DNA from 4 places in the Vreelandella gomseomensis genome. Region 2 is predicted to be linked to each of the others. Evidence: predicted binding sites of a transcription regulator. Region 2 holds the regulator's gene; each other region holds the start of a gene.

Region 1 (7,567 bases), on a different contig from region 2:
TGCGCAGGAAACGATAAGCCTCCTCCTCGGTCATTTCCTGGTGAGCCATGATCAGACCCTTGGCGCGCTCGATCAGCTTGCGCTCGCGCAGCGCCTTACGGGTGTTTTCCAACTCGTCGCTAAGGCCTTGCAGGCGTCGGGACTGTGCCTGGGTCAGCTCGATGAGCGAACGGCCCAGCGGCGAGTTGAGCGCATTGGCGGTCAGGTCGCCCAGCGGCTCGGCGCTGGTCAACGCCAGCAGCTGCGCGCAGGGCGCCGGAGTGTTCGTAGCGGGATCGGCCTTGGCCTTTTCCAGCGCGGCGCTGGCCTGATCGATCTTGCGGTGGCAAAGCGCAGTAAGCTGGGCATTGAGCGCGTCTTCGACGTTCTTGATGCTATCGATACGCAGGGTGGCCAGCTCGTACCAGGTCTCGCCAAGCGAGTCCGGCGAGTCGGGATGCGAGCGCCGCTGGCAGGCAATGTCGCGCAGGTGGCCGATGCCCGAGAGCGTACGCGGCGAGAGCTCCTGCTGCCAGCACTGCCGGGCGTCCGGTGAGGCAAATTCCTCAAAGGTATCGAAGCAGCGCTGCTGGTCGTTGATAAGCTGGGCGAGCAGGGCGCTGTGGGCATCGTCAAAATACCCCTGGGTAAAGCCGAAGGCACCGCAGGCGCGTTCCTGCCCGGCCAGCTCCTTGCCCTGCATCAAATGAAAAATGGCCACCAGCGCGCGGGTGATGTCCGGATCGACGGCCGTATCCGCGGCGTCAAAGACGATTGCCAGCAAGCCACTGGCCAGCTGGTTATACGCCTGGGTGGCCGCGTCCGGGGTAATGGCAAAGGTGTCGATGGCGTGGCGCAATGCGTCAAGCTCGTCCAGCGCGGCCCATACCGTGGCGATCCGGCGTAGCAGGCGGGCGGCGGCCTGGGGGCGGGCTTCCTGGCTTAGCGCTTCGAGACGGCGGCGCAACAAGGCTTCCGCGTCCTGGCTATGCTGCTGGTATGTCGCGCGCCGTTCCTTGAAGCGCATGCCCCGGGAGACCAGGAAAATCGTCGACGCCCCGCGTTCACGCTGCAGCATGTGAATGAAGTGACTGATATCGCCAACGATATCGCACGTCGTGGCCAGATGGGTCAGGTTGTCGATATCGCAACGTTTGGCGGTTAACAGTAACTGTTGAGCTGAAGACATAACGCATTTCCTTGTGGCTCACCGCCAGGACGGCGCACCTCCGTGGAGGTCCGCCGTCGGCGTTGTTTAGCGTAACGATAGGGCACCGGCCCCGGTGTCGTCGCCCACTGCATCGCGATAGGCCATGGCTTCCTCGGCTTCCTGGGCATCGCTGAAGCGCACCAGCAACACGCAAGAGGCCAACGCCAGTACCGCCAGGCCAAGGTAGAACAGTCCCTGCTGATAGGTCAGGCTTTCGCTGCGGAACAGGAAAGCAGCGGATACCGCACCGACGTTGCCGCCCGCGCCGACGATACCGGCCACCGCCCCCAGGGCCTTTTTATTGATGAACGGAACCACGCCGTAGGTGGCGCCCTCGGCCATCTGCACAAACAGGCTGAAGACCAGCATGATGCCAATGGCCAGGCTCAGGACGTGCATCTGTGAAAAGGCAACCAGTGCGATCCCTTCGCATATCAGCGCCACCAATAACCAGCGCACGCGTCCTTTCAGGCCGCCCTGTTTGGCAAACAGATCGGAAAACATGCCGCCCAGGGTGCGCGCGAAAATATTCATCAGCCCGAACAGCCCGGCAATCAGGCCGGCGGTTGCCAGCGTCAGCTCAAAATTATCGAAAAAGTAGATGGCGGCAATGTTGTTGATCGTCAGCTCCACGCCGAAACACAGGCCGTACACCACAAACAACGCCCAGACGCGAATATCCTTTGCTGCGGTCATGAAGTTTTGCACGGCACCATGCTCGCCGCTGGCGGCGGGCAGTTCGCCCCGGGCGCGCAGCTCGTCGAAATTGCCATCGGGGGCATCCTGGGTAAACAGCCAATAGGCAATGCCGGTAAAGAACAGCACGACGCCCGGCACGACCATGGCTAACCGCCAGCTCAGCGCCTCGTTGACGCCCAGCATCAGCATGCCGGCAAAGATCAGCGGCATCACGATCTGGGTGGTGCCCCCGCCCAGGTTGCCCCAGCCCGCGCTGGTGGCGTTGGCCGTGCCTACCACGTTGGGCGCGAACATGATCGAGGTGTGGTACTGGGTAATCACGAACGACGCGCCGATGGCGCCGATCGCCAGCCGCGCCATGAGGAAGGTCTCGAAGCTATCGGCGAGGCCAATACCCATGACCGGGATCGAGCCGAGCAGCAGCAGCCCCGAGTAGGTCTTGCGCGGTCCCAGCCGGTCGCACAATACGCCAATCACCAGGCGGACGATGACGGTGATGGCTACCGAGGCGATGATGGTATTGCCAATCTGGGTCTGGGTCAGGGCCAGGTCTTCGCGGACCACCGCCATGAGCGGGGCAATGCCGAACCAGCCGAAAAAGCACAGGTGGAAAGCAAACCAGGAAAAATGGAACGCACGCATTTGCGGCGTCGAAAAATTGAGCAACCGAATGCGGTTGGCCTTGTTGCGAATATCCATGGGATGGCCTCACGGGTCTTGTTACGAGTTCAATACCCTGCGCAGCAATCGCGCAGCGTTATCGGTTCACGAGAACATGCCTTCTTCATTGAAGGTCAGGTTCGACGCACTCGTACCCGCTTGGGCCTGGTCCACGCCTACCACCACTGCTTACATTTATGCAAAGTGGTTGCCATGGCGCAGTTTTTATATGTTTATCAGCTAATTACTTTTAGGGGGTTGGCTGAGCAAGCGGTGACCACCCGGCCAGTGCTGCATGGTTGGGCACTGGCATACGCGGTCTGACTTATATTGGTGCCTCGGCAGGCGTCGCGCTGTCGTCCTGGTAGACATCCTCGATATCCAGCGTCGAGTGATGGCCCAGCGCGTCGAGGTTGTCTTCCAGCCAGCGGTCGGCCGCCGCGCGCCCCTGTTCAAACAGATGGCACAGGAAGGGCCATTCGGCGTTGAGCTTGCTGGAAACCGAAAGGTCTTGCAGCGCGCCTTCGCCGCTGATGCGGTGAAACAGTGCCTGCTGATAGCAGTTCTCGATGCCCTGGGCGTCAAGCACCTGCTTGAGCATGGCGATCATGCGGATTTCCTTTATCAGCGCCGAGTTGAAGGTAATTTCGTTGAGGCGGTTCATGATGCCCGAGGCGGTGGTCGGGACGGTGTCCCGGCGAATCGGGTTGATCTGCACCAGCAGAATATCTCGGGCGCTACATTCCTCCATCAGCGGGAACAGCGCCGGATTGCCCATATACCCGCCGTCCCAATAGGCCTCGCCGTCGATGTCAACGGCCTGGAACACAAACGGCAGGCAGGCCGATGCCATGACCGCCTCCAGGCTCATCTCCTGGCGGCGGAACACCCGTTGCTTGCCGGTACGCACGTTGGTGGCCGTCACGAACAGCTTGAGCTGTTCGCAGCGGCGAACTCGGTCAAAGTCGATCCGCTCGGCGAGGATCTCGCGCAGCGGGTTCACGTTCAGCGGGTTGAACTGATACGGCGAGACCAGGCGGCTCATTAGATCCATGGCGATATAGCCCGGCGAGTGGTCAAGGCTCCAGTTGCCGGTCAGCTTGTCCAGGGGCGTGCGACGAATCGGGCTGGCCATCCCTGCGCGGCTGACCGCCTGCCAGAAGTCGTGGAGGGCTTCGCGGGCGGTTTCCTTGTCACCGCGGGTCAGGGCGTCGGCCATCACTACGCCGTTCATCGCCCCGGCGCTGGTGCCGCTGATGCCTTCGATCTCAACGCGGTCATCCGCCAGTAAGCGATCAATGACGCCCCAGGTATAGGCACCGTGGGCGCCGCCTCCCTGTAAGGCCAGGTCTAACGATTTGGGTTGAACCATTGGCTTGCCTCCTTGCGGTTGGCGGTCAACTAACAGCCAGATGGCTACCAGCATGGCACATCGCGGCTGGAACCGTTATCTTCCGAGCCATTCAGCTATCGTCAGGCCTGTCTGCCATCGGGTAGTGCTGGGCGAGCGACGGTGCATTCGGGCAGTTGATCACCTGAGAGGTCGCCAGCCATTCTTGATCCGGGTAGTACGCGAAGACATAGTGGTCGCCCTTCAGGCTGTCGATCAGCGGGTAGGTGACCTCTTCGCGAACCGCCGGGCAGCCATGGCTGCGCCCTAACCGGCCGGTTTGATCGATGAAGGCCTCGCTGACGTAGTCGGCCCCGTGAATCACGATGGCGCGCTCAAAGGCGTTATCGTTCACGTTGGCTTCGAGTCCTTCCAGGCGCAGCGAATAGCCGTTGCGGCCGTAATAGCTATTCATTGTCTTGAATAGCCCGATACTTGATTGATGGCTGTCGGGAACGTTGGAAAAAGTCTCCGCCTGGGCATCGCCGGATCCCTGTCCGTGGGAGACGAGCTCCTGAAACATCAGCTCGTGCTGTGCCAGATCGAATACCCAGAGGCGCGGCTCGGTTGACGGTAGCGAGTAATCGATCACGGCCAGGCGCTCGGCATGGGGATCGCGGCAGCTGAGTGCCTGGGCGGCCAGGCGGAGTGCCTCCGGGCTGGCCCCGGGGGCAAGCTGAAGCAGCTGATGATGCAGAGGCAGAACGCCGTGAGGCGGTGCCGCATTGACCTGACTGAAAAAGCTGGCAGCGTGAAGCGGTAGGCTCAAAAAGGTGACCGGCAGGCAGACAAGCCATGCACGCGACGAAAAAAGTGGCATCATATAGGTTCATCCTGCAGCTAGCACGCGGTGGGGCCGGCGCCAACCGGCTATTATCACAAAGGAAGTACACCGCATTGTCGGGGCGATCATAGTAACGCAAGGAGAGGCCAATGAACGAGCGGCAGCCATTAAGACAATGGGCGATAGGGGTGGCGCTTTGCCTGAGCGCGGGCGTGGTCGGTAGTGCCGTGGCCGAGACCGAAACCTCGGCGCCGCTGCGCGAGGCGCTGGAAGCGCAAGTGACCGAAAGCGATCAACACCTGCCCGTCGAGCGCTTTTACGCGCACCGCGACTACCAGCCGGTGTGGACGAGCTCGGCAAGCGTGGGGGCGCTGGTCGCGGGGCTTGACGACCTGGTGCAGGACGGGATCCATCCGGATCACTATGCGGCCGGGTCGTTGATGGCAGGATTTGAACGTAGCCAGGCAGCCGGAGCATCGGCCCAGGTCGCCTTTGAACTGCGGGCAAGCCGGGCGCTGCTGCAGGCACTTGATGACCTGAACCGCGGGCGGTTGAACCCTCGGCTGTTAAGCAGTCAGTGGGATGGCGAGCGGCCAGCGCGTGGCTACTCGATGGCGCGGGTGGTCGAGGCGGTCAATCAGATGGATATTGCGGCCGCGCTGGATCAGGCGCGTCCTGATACGCCGGCGTATCGCCAGCTAAAGGCGGCCTATGCCGACTTCCAGTCGCGTGCCTCCCAGTCCAGCGTGCCCTACCTGGGTCGGCGTGAGGAATCGTTGCGGCTGGGGGATCGGCATGACGATGTGCTCACCTTGCGTCGCCGGCTGACGCACTGGGGCGAAGCGCATCTACTGGCGGCGAACCCCGAGGCTTATCCGCACATCGACGCCAATGCCCCGGATCAGCGTGAGTTTGACGCGCCGCTGGCCGCGGCGGTCAAGCGTTTCCAGCGTCGTCATCTGCTCCAGGAGGATGGCGTCGTCGGCGAGCAGACACGTCGTGCGCTCAACGTGCCGCTGTCTTCACGGGCCGATCAGCTCAGGGTCAATCTTGAACGCGCCCGCTGGATGGGCGCCCAATCGGATGCGGCGCCGAGCGCGTGGGTCGACCTGGCGGGCTACCGGCTGCATTACACAAGGCCCAACGGCGAGCACTGGCAGACTCGCGTTATCGTGGGGACACCGCGGCGTGCGACCCCGGTGATACACTCGGCGATCACCCATCTGACCGTTAACCCAAGCTGGACGATTCCGCCGACGATTCTGCGCGAGGATGTCCTTCCCCGGGTGCGCGATGATGTCGGTTATCTCGCCGACGAGAACATCCAGGTCGTTGATTTTTCGGGTAACCCAGTGGCGGCCGAGACAGTCGACTGGGAGCGGCCGGGGAATATCATGCTGCGTCAGGTGGCGGGCAGTGCCAACCCGCTGGGGCGCGTGGTGGTGCGCTTCCCCAACAACCACATGATCTACCTGCACGACACGCCTGCCCAGGGGCTCTTTCAGCGGCACCGGCGCGCGCTGAGCTCGGGCTGTGTCAGGGTGGAGGGTGTTACCCATTTTGCCCAGCTGTTGCTCCGGGATACCGGCAGTTCGGCGCAGCTGTCGCGCCTGATGGCCAGCCGTGGCAATGACCACCAGGTAAGCTTGCCCCGGCGCGTGCCGATTGCGCTGCATTATTTGACCGCCTGGCCCAACGCCCAGGGCGAGATCGAATTCCGCCCGGATATCTACGGCCACGATGCCAAGGTAGACGCGGCGCTTAGTCAGCGTCGGCTATCCGGTTGAGCGGCACCCGCGCGGCCGACATAAAAAAGCGCCACTTCCAAGAAGTGGCGCTTTTCTAGTTATCGCAGGGCGCTGTGATAGTTACTCGTCAGCGTCCGCGGCGTCGTTATCGACCAGGCTGATGGTGCCGGTTTCACCGCTTTCCAGTGCGGCCAGCATGGGAGCCGCCTGGCGCTGAAACGCCACCAGGGTGTCACCGTCGAGGCTGGTGTTTTCGGGCAGCTCCACGGTCATGGCGTTCACCGGGGAGTTGTTGACGATGACTTCGTAATGCAGATGGGGGCCGGTGCTGCGGCCGGAGTTGCCTGAAAGCGCGATACGCTCACCCATCTCGACCCGCTCGCCCTGGCTGACCAGCGGCTTGGAGAGATGCAGGTAGCGCGTGCGGTAGCCGTTATCGTGACGAATGACGATGTAGCGTCCGGCGGCGTAATGGTTGGCAACCTTTTCGACCCGTCCCGAGGCAGGCGCCGTGACGGGCGAGCCGATCGGCATGGCAAAGTCGGTGCCATTATGCGGGCTGATGCGTCCGGTAACCGGGTGTTTGCGGCGGGGGTTGAAGCCTGAACTCAAGCGGTAGTTGCCTTCGAAGGGGCGACGCGCAAACGCCGGATCCAGGCTGCTGCCATCCGGTGTATAAAATTTATCGTCGGTGGCATTGCGCACGACAGTCAAGTTCATGCGTTCGCCTTGGTACTTAACTGCCAGAACGCGCGAATCCAGCGTTTCGCCGTCGATCATATCGGATTCGACCAGCACTTGAAAGCGATCGCCGCGACGGCTATCGCGGCGAAAATCGAGTTTTTTCTGGAGCAGGAGGGTCAGTGCCGTGACGGCGCCACTGTCGAGACCCGTCGACTGGGCTGAACGCGCAAAGCTGCCGCTGACGGTGCCGGCGTACATGCGCTGCACGGGCTCGCCATGGCGTTCTATCCCGGTAATGGCGAACTGATCGTTCTCGCGCTCGATCAGCACTCCTTCGCGGGTATTCTTCATCATGCGCAGCGACAGCAGGCGGCCTTCTTTGTCCAACTGATAGTCGAAGCTGTGCCCGGCGC
Region 2 (7,567 bases):
GCGGCGGTTGGGTGCCAAGCGGCCGCCCACAGGCACGTATCCGGTGCTGTTCGACCCCAGTCTGGCAAGTGGTCTGGTAGGCCATCTGATGGGTGCCCTGGCGGGCGGTGCGCTTTATCGTCAGGCATCTTTCCTGTGTGATCGGCTCAACACACCGCTGTTTCCCGATTGGTTCAGCCTCGAGGAGCGGCCAATGGAGGTCGGCGCGACGGCCAGCTCGCCCTTTGACGGCGAAGGCGTGCAAACCCGCGACAACCGCTTTATCGACCGTGGCCGGATTGCGAGCTACATGCTGTCGTCCTACAGCGCTCGTCGCTTGAACATGACCACCACCGGTAATGCAGGCGGTGCCCGCAATATGCGCATTACCGCGCCGTTAACCCGTCATGCATCGCTGCTGTCGCAAATGGGCACCGGGGTCTGGGTGACCGAGCTGATGGGGCAGGGCATCAATGGCGTGACCGGCGACTACTCGCGCGGCGCTGCTGGGTTCTGGGTAGAAGACGGCGTGGTGCAATACCCGATCGAGGAATTCACCATCGCCGGTAACCTGGAGCGCATGTTCGGGAGCCTGGTGGGCGTCGGCGATGACATCGACCGCCGGGGCAGTATTCATTCCGGCAGCTGGCTTATCGATGGCATGACCGTCGCCGGCAGCTAGGCAGCTAGCGCAGGGGTCTTTAAGGCTTACTTGTCCTCATCGAAGCGCGCGTCGAACAGCGCCTGGATCGCCTCCAGCGCCTGTTCGGCGTCATCGCCCTCGGCTCGGATGCAAAGCTCGGTGCCGCAGGGCGCCGCCAGCATCAGGAGAGCCATGATATTGGCCGCATCGGCTTCCTGCTGCTGTTTCACGACCCGTACGCTGGCGTTGAACTGCTGGCAGCACTGTACGAGTTTGGTGGCAGCCCGCGCGTGCAGCCCGCGCTGGTTGGTGAGGGTAAGTGTACGTTCTGGCACCCTGGTTCCTTTTGGCTATTAGGGGTGTCGCGGTGGATAATGACCCGGCTTCCGCCAGGCGTAAACGTTTAGTGCGCAGCATTGACCGTGTACTGCAAGCCCAGCTCTCGGTGGCGTAGCTGCACTTCATCCATATGCCGGATGAGGCGCTGGGCCAGCTGTTCCACCATGTAAACCGAGCGATGCTGCCCGCCGGTACAGCCGATTGCCACGGTCATGTAGCTGCGCTGGCTGTTCTGGTACTCAGGCAGCCAGCGTTCAAGCCATGCCTGAATATCGTTGGCCATGGCGTCGACCAGCGGGTAGTTGCCCAGAAAGGCAATGATATCGGCATCGCGACCGGTGGACGAGCGCAGCGAGGGATCCCAGTAGGGATTGGGCAGGCAGCGCACATCGAAGACAATGTCCGCATCGAGGGGAACGCCGCGCTTGTAGCCAAAGGACTCAAAAGTCAGCGTAAGCTGGTCGCGCCGCTGGTGGGCCACCTGGTCGGTGATGCGTCGGCGCAGGTCGTGGGCCGAAAGCCGAGACGTATCGATGGTCAGATCGGCAAGGTCGCGTATTTGGTGCAGCGTCTGCTCTTCCTGATCGATGGCTTCTTCAAGCGTCAGCGAGCTGTTGCGAGTCAGCGGATGTCGCCGGCGGGTGGCCGAGTAGCGTTCCAGCAGTATGCGGGCATCGGTGGTCAGATACACGATCTGACACTTGATAGTGCGTTGACGCAGTGCCTCGAGAAGCTTGGGCAGCTCGGCGAGGGCCGCAGGCAGGTTGCGCGCATCAATGCTCACCGCCAGATGGGTACGTCCCCCTTGTTCACGCAGCTCATCAATCAGCGCGTCCAGAAGCATGGCTGGCAGGTTATCAATGGCGTAATAGCCTAGATCTTCCAGCGCCTGCAAGGCAATGGATTTGCCTGACCCGGAGCGGCCACTAATGATGACGAGTTGCATGGAAAGCTCTCTTGCTTGCGCTCAAGCGACGTGGGTAATCAGCCAGATGGCGATGTTAACGCATTGTGTGTCCGCCAGGCTCGCCAGCGGGTTACTGGCTGTTAGCCTGGTCGCGTATCTTGGCCGTGATGAGATCCAGCAGCTCCCGTTGGCTCTCGGTTTTGCGAAGCTGCTGGCGCGTGTCGGCATCGTTCATGATCGAGGCGACCTGACCAAGCAGAGCCAGATGGGTATCATCGGCTTCTTCGGGCACCAGCAGGACAAACACCAGATCGACCGGATCGCCGTCGATGGCGTCGAAATCCACCGCTTCGTTGAGCTTTAAAAAGCCTGCGATAGGCGATTCGCAATGCGGGCTGCGGGCATGGGGAATGGCAACGCCGTTGCCGATCCCCGTGCTGCCCAGGCGCTCTCGACCGATCAGCCGGCTGAACACTTCCTGGCTGTCGAGACTGGGGATATTTTGCGCGATAAAGGTGCTGAAAAACTCCAGCACCCGTTTTTTGCTGCCCCCGGGCACGTCGTAAAGTACGCGCTCCGGGGGGAGGATAGTGGCTAACGTCATTGAATTAACGCACGCCTGCGCCCTGGGCGCGGGCTTGTGCTTTTTCCTTGTGCTTGACGAGTTGCCGATCAATTTTGTCCGCCAGTGCATCAATGGCTGCGTACATGTCATTGTCGAGGGCTTCGGCGTGCAAGTCGGCACCGGCGGCGTGCAGCGTACAGGCCGCCTGTTGACGCTCTTTCTCGACCGAGAGCGTGACCTGCACGGTGGTGATGTTGTCGTAATGGCGCTCAACGCGTTCCAGCTTTTCGTTGACATAGTCACGCAAGGCGTCAGTCAGTTCTACATGATGACCGGTAATATTGACTTGCATTGACGTACTCCTTATCCGTCGGACTGTCCTTCGATTGTAACCCTTTTTGCCGTTAAGCAAAGCCCTTGTGACGAGTTTCCGTCTTTCTAACGCAAACGGCGTCGTTCGCTGGAGGACGGGATACCCATGCCTTCGCGATATTTGGCCACGGTACGCCGCGCCACGTGGACACCGGCGTCTTCGAGCAGGGTGACAAGGCGGCTGTCTGACAGGGGTTTGCCGGGCGGCTCTTCCTGGATCAGCTTCTTCAGCCGTGCCCGGATCGCGGTGCTCGAATGGCTGTCGCCGTCCTGGCCGCTGATCTGGCTGGAAAAGAAGTATTTAAGCTCGAAAATGCCCCGCGGCGTGTGGATGAACTTCTGGGTGGTGACCCGAGAAATCGTCGATTCGTGCATCTCGACCGCCTCGGCGATGTCGGCCAGGATCAGCGGCTTCATGGCTTCTTCACCCCGTTCCAGAAAGTCGATCTGGCGGGTGACGATTTCGCGGCCGACGCGTAGCAGGGTGTCGTTGCGGCTGGACAGGCTCTTGATCAGCCAGCGGGCTTCCTGAAGATGGTCCTTGAGAAACTGGTTGTCCTGGCTCTTGTCGGCGCGTTTGATCAGGCTGGCGTAATCGGGCTGAATCCGGAGTTTGGGGAGCGCTTCCGGGTTGAGCTCCAGGTGCCAGCCCTCGCTATCGTGACGAACCACCAGGTCGGGAATCACGTAGCTGTCATCGGTGACGGTGTACTCGCTGCCGGGACGCGGATCCAGGCTCCTGATCAGTTGGATGACCTCATCGAGCTGCGCCTCGTCCAGGCCGAGCCGCCGTTTGAGCAGGCGCTGATCATTCTTGCTCAGGGCTTCCAGGAACTGGCGAACCAGTCGCCGGGCAGGCATCAGCAGCGGGGTGTCGTCGGGCAGGGCGGCAAGCTGCAGCATCAGGCATTCGCGCAGGTCGCGAGCGAACACGCCGGTGGGCTCGAACTGCTGGAGTCGCATGAGGATGCTTTCGACCTCGCGCTGGCTGAGGCCTTCCACGCCCTGGGCGCGCAACCCCTCGCGGATATCGTTGAGCGGTTGGGTCAAGTAGCCGTTCGTATCCAGGGCGTCGATCAGGCTTTCGGCGACCAGCTGCTCGCGGCGGCTCAAATCGGTCATGGCGAGCTGCCACAGAAGATGGCCGTGGAGGCTTTGCCCGGCCGCCTGGCGTTCAAAGTCCGGGCCCTCACTGCTCGAGCTGCCGCTGCCTGCCATGTCTTGGTAGGTATCCGACCAGTCGCTGTCGACGGAGAGCTCCGTGGGGATGCTGTCGGCCCACTCGGTTTCCTCGGGCTCGCTGGTGGCCTGCTCGCTGAACTCGTCTTCCTGCTCGAGCATCGGGTTGGCGTCGAGGGCCTGCTGAATTTCCTGGCGTAAATCGAGCGTGGATAGCTGCAGCAGGGCAATGGCCTGCTGCAGCTGGGGTGTCATGGTGAGCTGGGTGCCGATCCGCAGTTGAAGAGAAGCTTTCATGACCATCTGAGAACCACTCGTTATCGGAAAGCATCCACCCTAGTGTGTGTTGTGTTTTGGTGCAAGTGCAATAAGTATGCCACAGGCAATAAATATGCCATTGACAGCTTTACAGACGGAAATCAGCACCTAGGTAAACGTCGCGCACTTCCTGATTGTCAAGAATAGCGCTTGGCGTGCCGCTGGCGATGATATGGCCGTCGCCCACGATGTAGGCCACGTCGCAGATATCCAGCGTCTCGCGCACGTTGTGGTCGGTAATCAGCACACCGATGTCACGTGCCTTCAAAGCGCGAATGATCGACTTGATATCGCCGACAGAAATAGGGTCGACGCCGGCGAAGGGCTCGTCAAGCAGGATGAACGCGGGCTCGGTGGCCAGCGACCGGGCAATCTCGACGCGGCGGCGCTCGCCGCCGGACAGGCTCATGCCCATGTTATCGCGGATATGGGTGATGTGGAAATCTTCCAGCAGTGCTTCCAGGCGTGCTTCGCGACCGGCGCGGTCGAGGTTCTTGCGCGTTTGAAGGATTGCCATGATGTTGTCGGCGACGGTCAGCTTGCGAAAGATCGACGCCTCCTGGGGGAGGTAGCCAATGCCCGCCTTGGCGCGCTCGTGCATGGGCGCGCGGGAAAGGTCGAGGCTGTCGATGGCGACGCTGCCCGCGTCGGCCTTGACCAGGCCGACGATCATGTAGAACGAGGTGGTTTTGCCCGCGCCATTGGGACCTAGCAACCCCACGATGCTGCCCTGGGATATATCCAGGTTGATGTCTTTGACCACGCGCCGGCGCTTGTAGCTTTTGGCCAGGTGGCGGGCGTGTAGCGTGCGGGTGGCAGGGTCGGCGGCGGCCATCGGGCTCTCCTTACTCTTCGGGCTGCAGCGTCATGCGAATTCGCTGCGGTTCTTGGTTCTCCACGTCGGAACGCGCCTGGACGACCTCCCGGTCGATGAAGTATTCCAGCCGCCCGCCGGTGAAACGGTCGCCTTGCTGGATGATCTCGGCCTGGTCGATCAACTCCACGCGGCGCTCGGCGACGTGATAGATCACCCGGCGTCCCCAGCCTTCCAGCGGGCCTTCCTGATTCTCGGGTTGCTGACGCAAGTAGGCGCGCTCGCCCAGAGCGGTGGCACGCGACAGCTCGCCTGCCTCGTTGCGCTGAATTTCGACTGTGTCGCCCTTGATCAGCATATCGCCCTGGCGAACTTCCACGTCACCGGTATACACCGCCGTGCCGGCGCGCTGGTCGAGATCCAGCCGGTCGGCTTCAACCTCAACCGGTTGCTGGTGATTGTCGGCCGTGGCGTAAAGCGGAACCAGGCAGACGGCGGCCAGGGCCGTGTAAATAAGCGCTTTCATGTGTTATTCCTGTCCAGGTTGCGTCTCGGGAGGGTGGTAGCCTTGCACATTCTCTTCAAGGCGCACTTCCTCGTCGTTGAGCCATGCATCCATCCGTTGCGCCGTCATGCGCTGGGGTGGCTGCTGGAGGAGTACGGGGGTATCGCTCCAGGCGTGGGCGGTCTTGCCATCATAGTGCAGGACATCCGTGTCCAGCTGCCAGCCTTCTTCGGGCGCTATCAGCCGCGCATTGCCCGAGAGCGTCAGCGCTTGCGCGTTGGTGTCGAGCGTACCTACCTCGGCGGTGGCGTTCCACACCCGGCGTTCGCTGTCATACAGCGTGGCGCGGGGCGTTTCCGCCTGGGTGGAGGCCGTCTGGGGGGTGTGCACCAGGCGCGGCGTGGTCAGTCCCTGCTGGATGTTGCCCTGCGCGTCGAACAGCGTCAGCTCGGCGTTGTGCAGCACATGGCCGGGCTCTTCCGCCCGCGCGTCGGGATCGGGTGTAACGGTTCGCGGGCCGCCGGGATCCAGCCATACCAGCAGGCCGCCGAGCGCCAGTACGATCAGGGCGAGGCCCAGGCGCGTGCGTAGTCGCTTCAGCATCATGCCTCAGCCGTGTAGGTAAGTATCGACGACCGCGCCCCAGTGGCCCTGGGCATCCAGCATCGCGTCGCACACTTCGCGCACGGCCCCGTGGCCACCCAGGCGCTCGGTAACCCAATCGGCATGGGTGTGCATGTAGTCGGGGGCGTTGGGCACGGTGATGCCTACGCCCGAGCGCTTGATGCTGGCCAGGTCGGGCAGGTCGTCGCCGCAGTAGGCCACCTGGGAAAGTTCGATGTCCAGGCGCTGGCAGAGCCCGCGCAGGGTGGCCAGTTTGTCCTCGCAGCCCTGGTAGACGTGAGCAATGCCCAGGGCGGCGGCACGTTGGCTGACCATGGGCGAATCGCGTCCGGTAATCAGGGCGACGGAAATGCCGGCGCGCTTGAGCAGCTTGAGCCCGTGGCCATCCTGGGTGTGAAAGGCCTTGATCTCGACGCCGTCGGCCTGAAAGTAAAGCCGACCGTCGGTCAGGACGCCATCGACATCCAGGGCAAATAAGCGCACGCGGCGGAGTCGGTCGAGTAGGTCAGCGGAAAGGGTCATTGAGCCTCCGAATTCAGTTAAATGACGCCGCTGGCAAGCAGGTCATGCATGTGTAGCGCCCCTACGGGGCGCTGCTGTTCATCCACTACCGCCAGCGCGGTGATGCGATTGTCTTCCATGATGCGCACGGCTTCGGCGGCCAGCAGGTCGGGAGAGATGCGCTTGCCGGGGCGAGTCATCACCTCGTCCACCCGTACGTCGCGCAAGTCATGGACGCTATCCAGGGTGCGGCGCAGGTCGCCATCGGTGTACACGCCGGCCAGTTGGCCGTCCGGGGCGACCACGCAGGTGAATCCCAGTCCCTGGCGGGTGATTTCCAGTAACGCATCGCGCAGCGGGCTGCCCAGCGGTACCTGGGGCAGGCGGTCGCCTTCATGCATCAGGTCGCGTACGCGCAGCAGCAGGCGCCGGCCCAGGCTGCCGCCGGGGTGCGACAGGGCAAAGTCTTCGGCGGTGAAGCCGCGTGCTTCCAGCAGGGCGACGGCGAGTGCATCGCCGAGCGCGAGCGCGGCTGTGGTCGAGCTTGTCGGCGCCAGGTCTAGCGGGCAGGCTTCCCGGTCGACGCTGCTGTTCAGGTGGGCGTTTGCGTGTTGCGCAAGGGTCGATGTGGGCCTGCCCGTCATGCTGATCAGCGGCGTGCCGAGCCGTTTGAGCAGCGGCAGCAATGCCGTGACCTCGGCGGTTTCGCCGGAGTTGGAAAGCGCGATCACCACGTCGCTGCGGGTGATCATGCCAAGGTCGCCATGGCTGGCCTCACCGGGGTGAACAAAAAAAGCCGGTGAGCCGGTGCTTGCAAGCGT
Region 3 (7,567 bases), on a different contig from region 2:
CGGTAGGGGTTCATCACGTCGAGCAGGCGGGTGCTCGCCGAGGGCACCCATTGGTTGTTGATGAATTGGTGGTCAACAACCGAAGGGTAATCGGTCTGGGAGGTCATGGGCATTGTCGAGGCTCCTTTAGAGGTCGTGTTGGCGAAGCCAATCATCGATGAGCGTTGTGAGATGCTGGCCGCTAAAGCTGGGGAAATGGCCGCCGTGGACGGTGCGGACGGGCAGCTTGCGCAGCCGCCGCATGCTGGCAGCGTAGTCGCTAAGATCGCTGTGCCAGAGGTCTTCAATAAGCGGGCCATCGTAAATCAGATCGCCCGAGATCAGCGTCTGGGTGGCCGCCTCCCACAGGGCGATGCCGCCGGGGGAGTGGCCCGGCGTATGGATCACCTCCCACTGCCGGTTCCCCAAGTCCAGTATTTCGCCATCCGCCAGCGGGCACACCTGCTGCGGTGCCGTGATGCGGTAGCGGCTGTGCGAATAAGGCTTGGCAGGGAGCGCCTCAAACATGTCATCGCTGAGAAACTGGTCGGCCAGGGTGCGCGTGTTGTCGGGTGAGGCCAGGATGTCCGCCTCAGCGGCATGCACATGGCAACAGCCAAACTCGTGGGCGGCGCCGATATGGTCAAAGTGCGTGTGGCTGGCCACCGCCAGCAGGTCACGCTCGGCAAGTTGCGCTACGTGCTGACGTAGCGGCACCGCGCCCAGGCCAAAGTCCACGACCATGCCCCGCTTGCTGCCCTGGACATGCCAGATATTGCAGCGATAAAACGGCTTGATCCACGGCTCGTCGATCAGGGTGATACCGTCCGCCTTGGGGGCGGTACGGTACCACTGCTGTGCATTGATGCGCTCAAGGCTCATGCGGGCACCCGCTTGGCGAGGGCAACCTTGCTGACCACAAAATAGAGCGCACCGGTAATCACGAAAACCGGCAGCGACGCGCCAAAATCAAGCGGTGCGACCCAGTTCCAGTAGTAAGCCAGTAACGCCCCGACCGCGTAACTGCCCAGCGCCAGCCAGTTGAAGGCGGGAAGGCTATGTTCCGCCTGGATCAGCTGTGCCGAGGTATAGCGCTGGCGGCCCAGCAGGTAGTAATCGACGATCATCAGTGAAAAGGCGGGAATAAAGACGCTGCCAATGATTAGTAGAAAGGTCTGGAACTGATCGAGAATGCCGGGGATGAGCGCACCGATCACGGACATGACGCCAATAATCAACGCCGGTTTCCAGAACGGCACCTTCGGGCGCACGCTCATGAACGAAAGCGTGGCGCTATAGACGCACATCACGTTGGTGGTCAGTACCGAGAAGAAAATCACCAGAGCGGCGGGCAGGCCGAAACCGAAGCCGCTAAGCAGGGTCGTCGGGTCGTAGGTTGGCGCCATACCCACGCTGATCGACAGCGCTGATACCGTGGCGCCCAGCCCCATCGCTACCAGCGTTGCCACCACGTAGCCGCCCCAAGTGCCCACCACAGCGGCTTTTAGCGAGCGGCAGTGGCGGTTGTAATCCGCCGCCAATGGAATCCAGGAAAACGCCGTCGCGACCACGATATCGAACACCACGCCGCCACCCAGAACGCCTTCGGGCTCCAACTGGGTGATGCTCGGCAGGTCATAATGGCGATTGAGCGCGAACAGCACCACCGCCGAGAGCCCTAACATCAGCAAGGCCGCTATCTTCTCGACTTTCTCGATCCCCAGGTGACCACGCAGGGCAATCAGCACCACCAGGGATTCACAGATAACCGTGAAGAGCGCGACATTGGAGTAACCGGTCAGGCTTTCCACGGCGTAGTCCAGACTCATGCCGGCGAGCAGCGCCTGGATCCAGCTCCACGCTATCAGCGCCAATAGATTCACCCAGGCGGGGAAATTAGCGCCTTTTCTACCAAAGGTGCCCCGCGCCAGCACCATGGTGGTCATGCCGGTTTGCTGGCCCATCACCCCGATCAATACCAGCGGGATGATGCCGATCGCCGAACCAATCAAGATCAGCAGCATGGCATGTTGGAAGGTCAGGTCAGGGACTAAAAACATGCCGGTCAGGATGGTGGTGACCACCACGTTGGCGCCGAGCCACAGGGCAAAGGTTCCCGGCAGCCCAAGGCTGTGTTCAACGTCGTCGGCAGACAGGGTGTCCTGGCCGAGCACTTGATTATTCTTCATTGTTATCTCCTGTTGATATCAGGCTTTTCTGCCAGGCAGCGGCATCAATTTCGATCAGTACTGGTCCGGTCGCTTCGCGGTTGGCGAGCGCGCTGGCGAGTTCGGCGGGGCTTTCCACCAAGGCGCCAGGGCAGCCAAAGCTTTCGGCTAGGGTGAGGAAGTTGGGCGCCTGAATATCCACGCCCAGGCGCGCCACACCGTTGGCATCCATATAGCGGCGAATCTCCTCAAAACCGGCGTTGTGCCAGAGCACAATCACCACCGGCAGACGCGCTTCTACGGCGGTGGCGATTTCCGAGAGCGTAAACATCACTCCTCCATCGCCTACCAGCGCTACCACCGGTAGATCCGCTCGCGCCAGCTGTGCGCCCAGCGCCGCCGGCAGCCCATAACCCAAGGTGCCGTAACCCGTCGAGGCATTGAAGTAACGCCTGGGCGCGGGCTGGCTGACCAGGTGGTTACCGGCATACACCGGCGCGGTGGAGTCGCCCACCAGAATGGCCTCGGGCAGATGCTCGGCAAGCGTTGCATACAGCGGCACAAAGTCGCTGAAGGCCGGGTCGTTGTGAAGGTTTAGCGCCCTCAATGCGGACGCGGTTCGCGCCTTGCCGTGGCGGTTTAGTGGCTCGGGGAAGTGCTTAAGCAGCAGTTCAAGGCTACGCCCGGCATCGCCCACCAGTCCCAACGTTACGCGCTGGTTGCGCACCAGCTGCTCTGGGTCGAGATCAATACGAATCAGCGTGCCACTGAGATGAAAGCCACCATCAAACACAACGTCGTAGTCGGTCTCGCCAAGCTCGGTGCCGACGGCCAGAACCACATCCGCATTGACCGCCAGTTCACGCACCGCGGGTAGCGCGGCGTTAGCACCCAGATCCAGCGGATGGTCACGGCCCAGCAGGCCTTTGGCATTGATGGTCGTGACCGTGGGCGCATCCAGCTGTTCTACCAGTGCTCGCGCCGCCTCTGGCGCTGCCACGCAGCCACCGCCCAACAGTACCAAGGGTTGCTTCGCTGCATGCAACAAACGGGCGGCTTCGGCAAGCCCTTCCGGGTCGGGAGCAGCACGATAGAGCGTAGGTGCCTGCCAACTGGCCGGTTCATTTACCGGCGCATTAAACAGGTCGATGGGGATTTCGATGTGCACCGGGCCCGGCCGCGCGCCGTTGAACACGGCAAAGGCGCGGGCCAGCACCTCGGGTAGCGTATTGGCGTCCAGCAGCGTATGGCTGAACCGCGCAACGCCGCTGATCATCTGCTGCTGGCTGGGCAGCTCGTGGAGCCGCCCTTGGCCCATACCCAGGGTATCGCGACGGTTCACGCTGGAGATCACCAGCATGGGGATCGAGTCCGCCAGGGCTTGGCCCATGGCGGTGGCCATATTGGTCATTCCTGGCCCGGTGATAATCAGGCACACCCCCGGCTGGCCGCTGGCCCGGGCATAGCCGTCGGCCATAAACCCCGCCCCCTGCTCATGGCGCGGTGTGACATGCTGTACATCGCTGCCTTCCAGCCCGCGATACAGCTCCACGGTATGCACGCCGGGAATGCCGAACAGTGTGCTGACACCGTAGGTATCGCGCAGCAAACGGATCAGCAGCTCGGCACAGGTCAGGGGTGCTGGATAGGTGGATTGATTGCTCGTTACGCTAGTGTTCATTGCAGGCCCCTTAGAAGAAAAACGTATGGGCCATAAAGGCAATGATCGGCAGCGTAATGGCGGTCCGCAGCAGGAAGATCGCCACCAGTTCCCAGAGCTTGATCGGGATCTTCGACTTGAGCAGCAGCGCGCCGATTTCCGACATATAGATCAACTGAGTGAGCGACAGGCAGGCAATCACAAAGCGGGTGAGCTCGCTTTCGATATTGGTCGCCAGTACCGCCGGCAGAAACATGTCGGCAAAGCCCACCAGCGTCGCGGGCGCTGCCGCTTCCGCCTCGGGAATTCGCAGCAGCTCCAGCACCGGGACCATGGGATAGGAAAGCCATGTAAATAGCGGGGTAAATTCGGCGAGAATCAGCGCGACCGTGCCAATGGCAAACACCAGTGGCAGCAGGGCGAGGAAAATATCCATGACGTTCAGCAGCGCCAGCTTTGCCAGCTCCCTTGGCCCCGGCGCACCGGCGGCGCGACGCGTGGCTTGCAGCAAGCTGTAACGCAACAGACCTATTTTAGCGGTGGGTTTTTCGCTGATCTGGCACCCTACCGGCTCATAGTAGTCATTGGCTTTGCGCGACAGTGGCGGCAAACGCGGCACGATCACCGCGGCTATCAACCCCGCCACGACCACCGTGAAATAAAACTGCACAAACAGGTGGTTAATATCCACAAAGCTGGTCACGAGCAGCGCAAAGGCAATCGAGACCACCGAAAAGTTGGAGGCAATCACCGAGGCTTCGCGGCCGTTATAGTAGCCCTGCTCATACTGTTGCGTGGTAATCAGTACGCCGACGGTACCCGACCCCATCCACGACGCGGTGGCATCGATGGCGCTGCGTCCCGGCAGATTAAAGATCACCCGGAACGGCTTGCGCACCAGGCTGCCGATAAACTCCATAAAGCCGAATTCCACCAGAAACGGCAGTAGCAGCGCGGCAAAAAAGAAGAAGGTCAGCAGCACCGGCGCCAGGTCGTTGAGCATCACCCCACCGGTAAACGATGCGGTGACGAATTCGGGGCCCACCTGAAAAAACGTCATCAAGGCAAACAGTGCGCCCAGAATGCGCATACCCAACCATACCGGCCCGACGTGAAACATTTCATACAGCACGCCCGACTCTGCCCACCGGGGGTTGGCCAGCTTGGCATAAAGCGTGGCCACGACCGAGAAGCACAAAACCACCGTAGCGATCGCAGGCAAGGCCGCACCCAGCAGGGTTTGCAATCCATCGGCCATCAGGCCCATGCCGATGTTAATGGTGTCGCCCACTTGAAAGGGCACCAAGAACAACAGCACCCCGATCAAGGAGGGAATTAAGAATTTGATGAGATGACGCCGTTGGATCGGCTCATCGGCGCTTGGCTCGTCTAGCTGCACATGCGAGGACATGGGTTCACCTGTATTGAAGGTTTATTGGAGGTGAGCTGGCGATTTCTGAAGCGGCGGCCAGCACCGCTTCTTACCTTGTCTATTTATGGATCGCGCCTTGTTACACCGGCGCTTTGTAATGCCATCATCTGATTAACTGCCGCGTTTCACGCCCGGCAGTACACAGAGCATTTCATACAACAACGTGGCCCCCATTAGCGCGGTGTTGCCGCTGGGGTCGTAGGGTGGCGACACTTCCACCAGATCGCCGCCGACAATGTTCAGGCCTGCCGCACCACGAACGATTTCCAGGCCCTGGGAAGACGTCAGGCCGCCCATTTCCACCGTGCCCGTACCGGGGGCAACCGAGGGATCCAGGGCGTCGATATCAAAGCTGATGTACACCGGGATATCGCCCATCTGCTCGCGCACTTCCTTCATCAACGGCGCCAGCGAGCGGTACCAGCAATCCTCCGCCTGAACGACACGAAAGCCCTGCTCACGACACCAGTCGAAATCTTCCGCGGCGTATCCCGTCCCCCGCAGGCCTATCTGCACAACCTTGTTGGCGGCCAGCAGCCCCTCTTCCTGGGCACGACGAAACGGCGTGCCATGGGCAATCGGCTCGCCAAACATGTGCTCGTTCACATCGGCGTGGGCATCGACGTGGATCAGCCCTACCGGGCCATGTTTCTTGGCGATGGACCGCAGTATCGGCAGAGTGAGCGTATGTTCGCCGCCGAGCGATAGCGGAATACAGTCATGCTTGAGCACCTCGTCGTAAAACGCGGTAATGATGTCGACGCTTTTTGGCAGATGAAACGTATTGATGGGGACATCGCCAATGTCCGCCACCTGCAGGCTTTCGAAGGGCGCGGCGCGGGTCGCCATGTTATAGGGGCGCAGCATGCGCGACTCATCGCGGATCTGGCGCGGCCCAAGGCGTGTGCCCGGGCGGTTTGACGTGCCAATATCCATGGGAATGCCGATAAAGGCCGCATCCAGGCCCTCGGCGGTATCCTGGGTGGGCAGGCGCATCATGGTCGCGGGGCCGGCAAAGCGCGGCATGGAGTTGCCGCCCAGCGGCTGGTTAAACTGCGACATCGTCATCTCCTTGGATTTGTTTTCTTACTCGTCTCGTAACGGTGTTGCATAGACCATGCCAAGTCGCCGATGCCGATAAATCAGTGGTCGCGCCGGCCATTTGATGCAAAAATGACTCAAAAAACCCCGCAATCAATTCATAAATGAATCAGCAATTCACTTATGAATCACTGACCGAACGCCGCTGGCGATGGGTGACAGGCCATGAGCGAAATAGACAGGCGCGTACTGGAAACCATTGTGGAAACCGCCAACGACCACTTTTTCATCGTCGGAGGCGACGGCCGGGTGCTGGATGTCAGCCCCGGTGCCGAGGCCGTTTATGGCGTTTCCCGTGAAGAGCTGCTGTCCAGCACCGTTCAGCAGCTTCAGCAGGTGGGCGTTCTCAGGCCGTCGATCACCCTGGAGGTGATGCGCACCCGCCGCCCGGCCCAGCTGATGCAGGTGACTGGAACGGGTCGTCGGGTGATTGCCGAGGCCTATCCTGTCTTTGTGGAAGGCAAGCTTGAGCGCATCATCAGCCGGTCACGGGACTTAACCGACCTACAACTGCTTCAGGACGAATATGCGCTGCTGCAGAAACGCTTCAGCGACCACCTGAAGCGCAGCCAGGCAGCGCCGGATGCCGAGGAACAGGCACTGGACGACGCACTGGATGATCTTCGGGTAAGAAGCCATGTGATGCGCGAGGTTGCCTTGCTGCTCAAGCGCGTCGCGCCCTCGGACGCCAACGTACTGATGCTCGGGGAGTCAGGGGTGGGGAAAACCGCCTTTGCCAAGCAGCTACACCGCTGGAGCCAGCGCTGTGACGGCCCCTTTATCGACGTCAACTGTGGGGCGATCCCCGAAAATCTGTTTGAGTCCGAGATGTTTGGCTACCAGCCCGGCGCTTTCAGCGGTGCCGCGCGGCAGGGCAAGGCGGGGCTGTTGGAGCAGGCCGAAGGGGGCACGCTGTTTCTGGATGAAGTCGGCGAGCTGCCGCTGTTGATGCAAACCAAACTGCTCAAGGTGATCCAGGATGGCAGCCTGACCCGCCTGGGCGATACGCGCGCGCGTCGCGTCGATTTCCGCCTGGTGGTCGCCACCAATCAGGATCTCGGCAAACAGGTGGAAGCCGGCCGGTTTCGTCTGGATCTTTATTACCGTTTGAACGTGATTCCCATCACGTTACCGCCGTTGAGGGATCGACGCGAAGACATTCCCGACCTGGTCGATGCCTGCCTGGAGCGGCTAAACCAGCGCTACGGGCGACATAAGATTCTGGGC
Region 4 (7,567 bases), on a different contig from region 2:
TCGACTGCATAGCGAGACTTCCATAATGAGCACGATCACCAAGGTCAAAACCGGCTCCAAATTCGAGGAACACGCCAGCTATTCGCGCGTGGTGGCCGTCGATAACTGGATCCTTGTCTCCAACACCGCCGGGCGCAACCCGGTGACCAAGGAGATTCCAGACGACGTCAGCGAACAGCTGACACAGGTTTTTGCCAACATCGAAGGCGCTCTCGGCGCGGTCGAAAGCGACCTGTCCGACATTGTGTCGGCGAGGATCTTCATCCAGACCCCGGCCGATACCGAAACGGTCATGACCCAGTTCGGCGAGACCATGCGCGGCGTCGACCCGGTCATTACCGTGACCTGCCCGCCGCTCGGCGCCGAGGTCTACAAGGTCGAGCTGGAAGTGACCGCCTACCGTGGCGCCGGCAGCGCCGAGACCATCCGGATCGACACCTCCGCTCAGTGAGGCGTCGTTCGGCTTCTAACCTGATCGGGCGGGTGTGACCGGCCATACCGGCTGGCGCCCGTTCGATCACCGACCGATCAGGACGCGTTCATGGCACCGACTATCGCCCCCGTCGAGACCTCTCACGACTTTCCCGCTTCGACCACCGTAGTCATCATCGGTGGCGGCATTATCGGCCTGACCGCCGCCCTGACGCTCGCCGAGCGTGGCGTGCCCGTCACGGTACTGGAAAAGGGCCGTATTGCCGGTGAGCAGTCCTCCCGCAACCTGGGCTGGATCCGCAAGACCAGCCGCCACGGCGAGGACGTGCCGCTGGCGCTGGCCTCCGACCGGCTATGGGCCACCATGGCCGAGCGCACCGGCAGCGACGTGGGGTATCGCCAGTCGGGCATCATGTTCCTGTCGCGTACGTCCGACCAGCTCGCCGTCCACGAAGCCTGGCTCGAGTCGGTTTCGGACCTGTCGCTTGATTCACGAATGCTGAGTGCGCGGGAGATCGATGCCAAGGTACCGGGCGGTCGCGGCGATTGGGCGGGGGCCATCCATACCCCCTCCGACGGCTACGCCGAGCCCACACTTGCCGCAAGCGCCATTGCCCGGGCGGCCATCGCCCGTGGCGCGGTGATCGTCGAGCACTGCGCGGTACGCACCATTACTCGCGCCAGCGGCCGGGTGAGCGGGGTGGTGACCGAGCGCGGCGAGATCCGGTGCGACCAGGTACTGCTGGCCGGCGGCATGGGGTCGCGGCGCTTTCTGGGCAATATCGGCATCTCCCTGCCGACGCTGCCGCTGATCCTGTCGGTGTTCAGAACCGCCGCCATGGAGGGCCCCACCGACTGTGCCGTGGGCGGGCCGGATTTCTCCTTTCGCAAGCACAAGGATGGCGGCTTCATCGTGACCCAGCGCGGTGCGCTCGATGCGCCGCTGACGCTGGATCATCTGCTGGTCGGCGCCAAGTACCTGAGCGCACTACGCGCCCAGCGGGGGCTTTTGCGGATGTCGCTGGGCAAGCATTTCTGGCGGGAGCTCGCGCTGCCGCGGCGCTGGAAAACCGGCCCCTCGCCCTTCGAGCGCGAGCGCACCATCGACCCGCCGATCAACCAGGGGCTGAACGACGAGGCCCACCGCCACCTGTCGGCGGCCTGGCCGGTGTTCGAAAAGGCGACCATCGAAGAAGCCTGGGCGGGCATGATCGACATCACGCCGGACTCCAACCCGGTCATCGATGCGGTACCCGGCGTGCCCGGGCTGACCCTGGCCTCCGGTTTCTCGGGGCATGGCTTTGGCACTTCGCCAGCCGCCGGCCAGCTCGCCGCCGATCTGATCATGGACAAGACGCCGATCATCGACCCAAAACCCTACCGCTTCGGACGGTTCTAGACCTCTGACGCCGCGTCCTGTTGGTCGGTGTCGAGCGCCCGCGCCCGAGTGGCTGAGGGCAGCTCCTGAAACAGGCGGCGGTATTCGCGGCAAAAGTAGCTTTGGTGGAAAAAACCCTGGCTCGCGGCAGCGTCGGCCAGGCGCTGGCTGGGGTCGTGTAACAGGCTGCGACGCACGGCGTTGAGACGAAGGGCACGCAGGTAATGCACGGGGGATTGTCCGACCTCGGACTGAAAACTGTATTGCAGCGTGCGTCTGGAAATCCTCAACTGATGGCACAGGGCCATCAGCGAAGGCGGTTCGTCCGGGCATTCGCGTACCCGTGCCTGGCAGCGGTCGACAATGTAGCGCCGAGTCCGGTAATTGGTGGTATCAGGCTCGTTCGAGAGAACGCAGTCGCCGAGCAGCCATTCGATGCTGTCGTCGAGCTGGCGCACCAGCGACTCCTGCAGCGCCGGGGTCATCAATTCATGGCGGGGGCGCTGGCGCAGGTAATCGGTCATCAACTGCCACTGCTCGCGTACCTGGTTCAACAGCACCACCGGCACGTCGAGCCGTCGCAGGCGATGTTCATCGCGGCCAAGCCAGGCATGACGGCAGCGGTTGATGGAGACCACCAGCAGATCGTAGTTCGAGGGCGCCACGCTCCAGAACTGATCGCAGCGCGGCAGGACGGTCACGGTATCGGCGCCGTACAGATCCTCCCCGGGCCAGCGAATGGGCGTGACCAGGTGCCACTGCGAGTCGGGAAAGTGCATCTGCTGAAAGAGCCCCAGATTGGCGCTTTCACGAAACAGCCGTATTTCTTGGCTCGATATGTCCACGATCTCGCCCGAGAAAACACCGGCTTCGATCTGGCTGGATTCCTGCTGCCAGCCCTCCAGACGCTGGGCATGCTCCGCCGCATCAAGACAGTGGTGCAGTGCAATGGTCATGAAAAGCCTCCCGCCCGTGGCGCTTGTGGCACGCAAATTGCTTTTTGCAAATGACCCGTGCAGTGCGAGCGCACGGTGCAACCAGGTAACCTGAAACTTGACCAATGAAGGGTGGTGCCAAGGCGCTTTTTTATCTAAAGTGAGTATAACCATTAAAATGTTAATAAAAATGGTGACCCAATGCTACACACGACTTCAACACCGACTCCTGCAACCTCTGCAACATCCATGCCGTTCGATGCCTGGCTGGGCGCGCTGCGCCAGACCTGCGGTCACTTCGACTGCACCCCTAGAGATCGGCGCAGTTTTCAGGGCAGCGTTTCGACGCGTACCAACGGTGGCATCGACATTGCCAACATCGTCACGAACGCCGAGAAGGTGACCAGCAGCCGTGCCCAGCGTCGCGACGAAGATCGTTACTGTTTTCTGGTCGTGCAGAAGCAGGGGCGCGCCACACTGGTGCAAAACGATACGGCGATTGTGCTGCGTCCGGGCGAGATGGCGCTGATGGATTCCATCGAGGCCTGTGACGTTATCCCCCACGGACTGATCGAGCACGATTCGCTTCACCTGTCGCGCCGTGAAGTCGCCCAGCGCTTCGGCGAGACGTCGATCCCCTTCATGAAGATCACGGCAGACTGCGCCAGCAGCCAGATTCTGCAACTGGTGGTTAATCGTATGGTGACCGAGCCGCTGGCATCGGCCGAACAAGAAGAGGAGGGGGTTTCGGACTCGCTGGTGGCGCTGCTGCCGACGATCTACCGACATCAGGCGCTGTCGCCGTCGTTCATGGAGCAGGCCGATGGCACGCTGTTCAATTGCGTGCAGCAGTTTATCGACCAGCACCTGCATGAGGACGAACTCGGGCCGGAACGCCTGGCGTTGGCCTTCCACATGTCGGTTCGCCAGCTTTATCGGCTGTTCGAACAGCACGGCGAAACGGTGTGCCGCTACGTTCAGCGTCGCCGCCTGGCGCGCTGTGCGGAGGAACTGGCAAGCCCGATGCTGATCAAGCGCTCGATCACTCAGATTGCCTACAAATGGGGCTTTACCGATTCGGCGCACTTCAGCCGTGCTTTCAAGCGCGAGTTTGCAAGCTCGCCCCGTGAATACCGTCGCGCGTACCTGGCGCGGGCCGCATGATGCGCGGCGTGCCGACCTGCGGGCGTACTGCACACCCGCTGATCGGCACCGGCCATCTTGCCAATCACACGGCGGCCGGCCGCTGTACGTGTCTATCTAGTAGGCGATGCAGACCGACTTGAGCTCGGTGTAGGCGTTGACCGCTTCGGGGCCGAATTCCTTGCCCAGCCCGGACATCTTGAGCCCGCCGAACGGCATGGCCGGATCCAGGGTGACATGGGTGTTGACCCAGACGGTGCCGGCCTCGATGCGTGGCGTCAACGCCATGGCTTTGGAAAGGCTCTCGGTCCAGAGGCTAGCCGCCAGCCCCAGCTCGCTGTCGTTGACCATCCGCAGCGCCTGCTCGTCATCGTCGAAGGGAATCACCGTGAGTACCGGACCAAACACCTCTTCCCGGGCGATTTCCATATCGTGATCGGCGCCGCTGATCACCGTGGGCGAGACATAGAAGCCCTCGGATGGCACCTTGTTGCCTACATGGACGTTGGCGCCCTGATCGCGGGCACGGTCGATGTAGCCCTGCACGCTCGCCTGCTGACGCTTCGAGACCAGCGGATTGACCTGTGCCTGCGGATCCATCCCGGGCCCTGCCTGCATGCCATCGACGGCCTGGGCCAGTCGCTCACAGAAGGTGTCGTGGAGGCTACGATGCACGTAGAACCGCGAGGCGGCCGCGCAGACCTGTCCCTGGTTGAACAATCCACCCAGCAGCGCGCCATTGACGGCCTTGTCGATATCGGCGTCCTCCAGCACCAGCATCGGATTCTTGCCGCCCAGCTCCAGCGAGAAGTGCGCCATGTGCTCGACGGCGGCATGGCCGACCTGCTTGCCGATCGCGGTGCTGCCGGTGAAGGTGACCTTGCCGACGTCGGGATGCTCGGCAATACGCGTCCCGACTGTGGCGCCAGAGCCCAGCACTACGTTGAATACGCCTTTTGGCACCCCTGCCTCGACCGCCAGTTCAGCCAGACGCAACACGCTCAACGGCGTTTCCGAGGCGGGCTTGAGCACCACCGAACACCCCGCCGCCAGCGCCGGCACCACCTTCCAGAGCGCGATCATCATCGGAAAGTTCCACGGCACGATAGCTGCCACCACGCCGATGGGCTGGCGAAGGGTGTAGGTATTGAACTTAGCGCCCTCGGGCATGCCGATGGACACCTCACGGGTGCTGCCCTCAAGCTTGGTGGTCCAGCCGGCCATGTAGCGAATGAAGTCGACCGAGAAGCCGACATCGACGCCGCGGGCGATATTGATCGACTTGCCCTGGTTGAGGGTCTCGATCTGGGCAAGTTCCTCGCCGTGCTCCTCCAGAAGGTCCGCAAAACGTAGCAGAATCCGCTCGCGGGCGGCGGGTGTCATCCCCGACCATCGGCCGTCCTCGACGCTTTGCCGTGTCAGTGCCACTGCCCGGTCTGCCAGTGATGTATCGCCCTCGGCCACCCGGGTCAGCGGCTGGCCGGTGGAGGGGTCGAGCACGTCGCGGGCCTGGCCGTCGGCCAAAAAGGCACCGTCGATGAACGAGCCCGTCGCTCGCGTGAAGAAATCCTGTACGACCTGTGATGCGGTGTGCTGATTCATGAGCGATCTCCTGCGCATGCAAGGCTTCAAATGAGGCGACATCGGCATGTCGCGCGATGTCGCAAAAGGGTTAGCTGAGCGTCAGGCTAATGCGCCATTCCCCCGACAACTTGTCCGTGTCTGCCGGTTGCATGACGCTATCTGCCAAGTTTAGAAATTAAATCCAACCAGCAACTGGCTGTAATAGTTGGTATCGCTGTCGCCCAGTTGGCTTCCGCCGTCGTTCGCGGAAACGTCGGGGCTGTAGCGACCCAGCAGCGGCATGACCCACCAGCGCTCGCTCGGCGACCACACGGCATACAGATCGATCTCGTTGCCGCTGAGATTCGGTCCCGCCTCCGTGGAGAGGGTATCGAAGTCGTAGAGCATCGCTCCGAGGCTCACGCTCGCCGACGGCGTCAGCGTCAGGTTGATCTGCTGCACCCGAGCATTGGTATTGAAGGGGCCGGCGTAGTTGGCGGCGACCTCACCCTGGAACCAGGTACCGAGCGCGCGTCCGTTACCGTAGAACAGCGGATCGTACTGCTCGGAAAAGCGGCTGAAGCGGTAGCTAACGGCAGGCGAGCCGGGCAGCTTGTCGAAGGTCCAGCCCGCCTCCAGATACCAGGCGTTCTCGTGGTCGTCGCTGCCGTTTTCCTGCCAGGCGTACTGGCCGGCGAGAAACAGGTTCTCGACGCCGGCGTTGCCCTGGCCGCGCAGGCTGTAGACCCGGGTATCCTCGCGCTCGGGGTAGAGAAAGGCGTAGTCGTCATCGATGTCGAGGACGTCGAGGTAGGTCGCTCCCAGTGTTCCCGCGTCGGAGACGTGCTCCAGCGTGGCGACGCTGAGTTCCGGCTCGGCCTGGGCGGGGTTGCCCGACGTCAGCCACATCAGGTCACCCCGCCACCCCTGATCGCCGCCGAGGCGCAGCACCGCGGTATTCTCGAAGGACTGGCGCGCTGCCAGATAGTAAGCGCCGCCACGGTCGAGGTCGCCGCCCAGCACCCCCTCGCCGAAATTGAGCGAATCCCCCGCGATCAGGAAGCCGTCGCCGACCTGGACATGCTGACGTCCCACGGACAGGTCGACGCCATCCTGGCCCAGCGCCGGGAACAACCCGCCGGACTTCCAGCCGGCGTAGAGATTCTCGAGATGGGTGCGCCGCTCATCGCCGGTGGTGAAGCCGGCGGCGTCGCCCTGGCCGAACGTTCCTCCCGAGACCCCGGCCACGTTGGCATAGAGCGAACTGCTGTCACCGCCCAGCGCGTGCGTGACATCGAGCCCGTACTTGACGAACCCCTCCTGCCAGTCTCGGCTTCCGGCCTCGGCGGTTTCGGATTGGGCGTAGCCCTTCTGGCTGTGAAAGGCCCCGGCCACGCCCGTGACGTTCAGGTTGATCTGGGTCTGTGCCGTGTCATGGATCTCGACAGCCGAGGCATTCCCGCACATTGAAAGCGTGATGATCGAGCCAACGGCAAGTCTTGTCAGTATGGGGCAGTAGCGTGAGGTGATCATGGGTCAGTCGTCCACGGTTGTTGTTGCGATGCGTGTTGATGCAAGGGTCGCCGCACCGAAGGCGTGCGACCGCTGATCCCAGGCTAGCGAGCTGTTGGAACCCGCGCTTGTCTGCCCCTGACGAAAACCTGCCTCGCGCTGCCGCCGCGCGGCTAATCGAGCCACACCAGCGAAAGCGCCGGCACCAACACCACGATGGCGATACGCACCATGTCCGCGCCGATGAACGGCAGGATGCCGCGGCTGACGGTGGCAAGCGAGGTGCCGTGGCTGTACTTCTGCACGATGAACAGGTTCATGCCCATGGGGGGCGTGATCAGGCCGATTTCCACCACCATCAGCGCGACGATGCCGAACCAGATCGACTTGGCGGTGTCGTCGAGGCCGAACAGGTCGAGCTCGAGAATGATCGGATAGAAGATCGGAATGGTGAGCAGAATCATCGACAGCGAATCCATCACACAGCCCAGCAGCAGATAGATCAGCAGGATGATCAGCAGCACCGTCAGCGGCGCCAGGCCGCTGCCCATGATCCACTCCGCCAGCGCCGTGGGCAGTTGGCCGAGCGCCAGGCCGCTGTTCA

What was found. The regulator sigma-54, encoded in region 2, starts transcription at its own class of promoters, with help from an activator protein. The targets are predictions, from matches to a motif close to TGGCACNNNNNTTGCTNT.
Region 1: a site for sigma-54 is predicted at 2,745-2,762, ahead of QC815_RS00260 (NarK family nitrate/nitrite MFS transporter). Genes of this name have one in related genera too.
Region 3: a site for sigma-54 is predicted at 6,345-6,362, ahead of speB (agmatinase). Genes of this name have one in related genera too.
Region 4: a site for sigma-54 is predicted at 2,793-2,810, ahead of feaR (transcriptional regulator FeaR). Genes of this name have one in related genera too.

What each region holds. Positions count from the first base shown of each region.
Region 1 covers NZ_JARWAI010000001.1:50,429-57,995, reverse strand. Annotated here, with positions in the region: gene QC815_RS00265 (nitrate regulatory protein) at 1-1,168, opposite strand, end outside; gene QC815_RS00260 (NarK family nitrate/nitrite MFS transporter) at 1,235-2,587, opposite strand; gene QC815_RS00255 (patatin-like phospholipase family protein) at 2,874-3,920, opposite strand; gene QC815_RS00250 (murein L,D-transpeptidase catalytic domain family protein) at 4,012-4,761, opposite strand; gene QC815_RS00245 (L,D-transpeptidase family protein) at 4,872-6,509, shown strand; gene QC815_RS00240 (peptidoglycan DD-metalloendopeptidase family protein) at 6,591-7,567, opposite strand, start outside.
Region 2 covers NZ_JARWAI010000002.1:215,141-222,707, forward strand. Annotated here, with positions in the region: gene pmbA (metalloprotease PmbA) at 1-661, shown strand, start outside; gene QC815_RS03120 (HPr family phosphocarrier protein) at 688-957, opposite strand; gene rapZ (RNase adapter RapZ) at 1,026-1,907, opposite strand; gene QC815_RS03130 (PTS sugar transporter subunit IIA) at 1,999-2,472, opposite strand; gene hpf (ribosome hibernation-promoting factor, HPF/YfiA family) at 2,477-2,785, opposite strand; gene QC815_RS03140 (RNA polymerase factor sigma-54) at 2,872-4,287, opposite strand; gene lptB (LPS export ABC transporter ATP-binding protein) at 4,391-5,137, opposite strand; gene lptA (lipopolysaccharide transport periplasmic protein LptA) at 5,148-5,642, opposite strand; gene lptC (LPS export ABC transporter periplasmic protein LptC) at 5,646-6,224, opposite strand; gene QC815_RS03160 (KdsC family phosphatase) at 6,231-6,767, opposite strand; gene QC815_RS03165 (KpsF/GutQ family sugar-phosphate isomerase) at 6,785-7,567, opposite strand, start outside.
Region 3 covers NZ_JARWAI010000012.1:92,984-100,550, forward strand. Annotated here, with positions in the region: gene QC815_RS15015 (aldehyde dehydrogenase family protein) at 1-113, opposite strand, end outside; gene QC815_RS15020 (MBL fold metallo-hydrolase) at 127-861, opposite strand; gene QC815_RS15025 (purine-cytosine permease family protein) at 858-2,168, opposite strand; gene QC815_RS15030 (5-guanidino-2-oxopentanoate decarboxylase) at 2,158-3,828, opposite strand; gene QC815_RS15035 (YjiH family protein) at 3,839-5,218, opposite strand; gene speB (agmatinase) at 5,351-6,301, opposite strand; gene QC815_RS15045 (sigma-54 interaction domain-containing protein) at 6,506-7,567, shown strand, end outside.
Region 4 covers NZ_JARWAI010000003.1:253,015-260,581, reverse strand. Annotated here, with positions in the region: gene QC815_RS05310 (Rid family hydrolase) at 26-451, shown strand; gene QC815_RS05305 (NAD(P)/FAD-dependent oxidoreductase) at 542-1,831, shown strand; gene QC815_RS05300 (helix-turn-helix domain-containing protein) at 1,828-2,766, opposite strand; gene feaR (transcriptional regulator FeaR) at 2,947-3,909, shown strand; gene QC815_RS05290 (aldehyde dehydrogenase family protein) at 4,006-5,490, opposite strand; gene QC815_RS05285 (alginate export family protein) at 5,641-6,984, opposite strand; gene QC815_RS05280 (TRAP transporter large permease) at 7,137-7,567, opposite strand, start outside.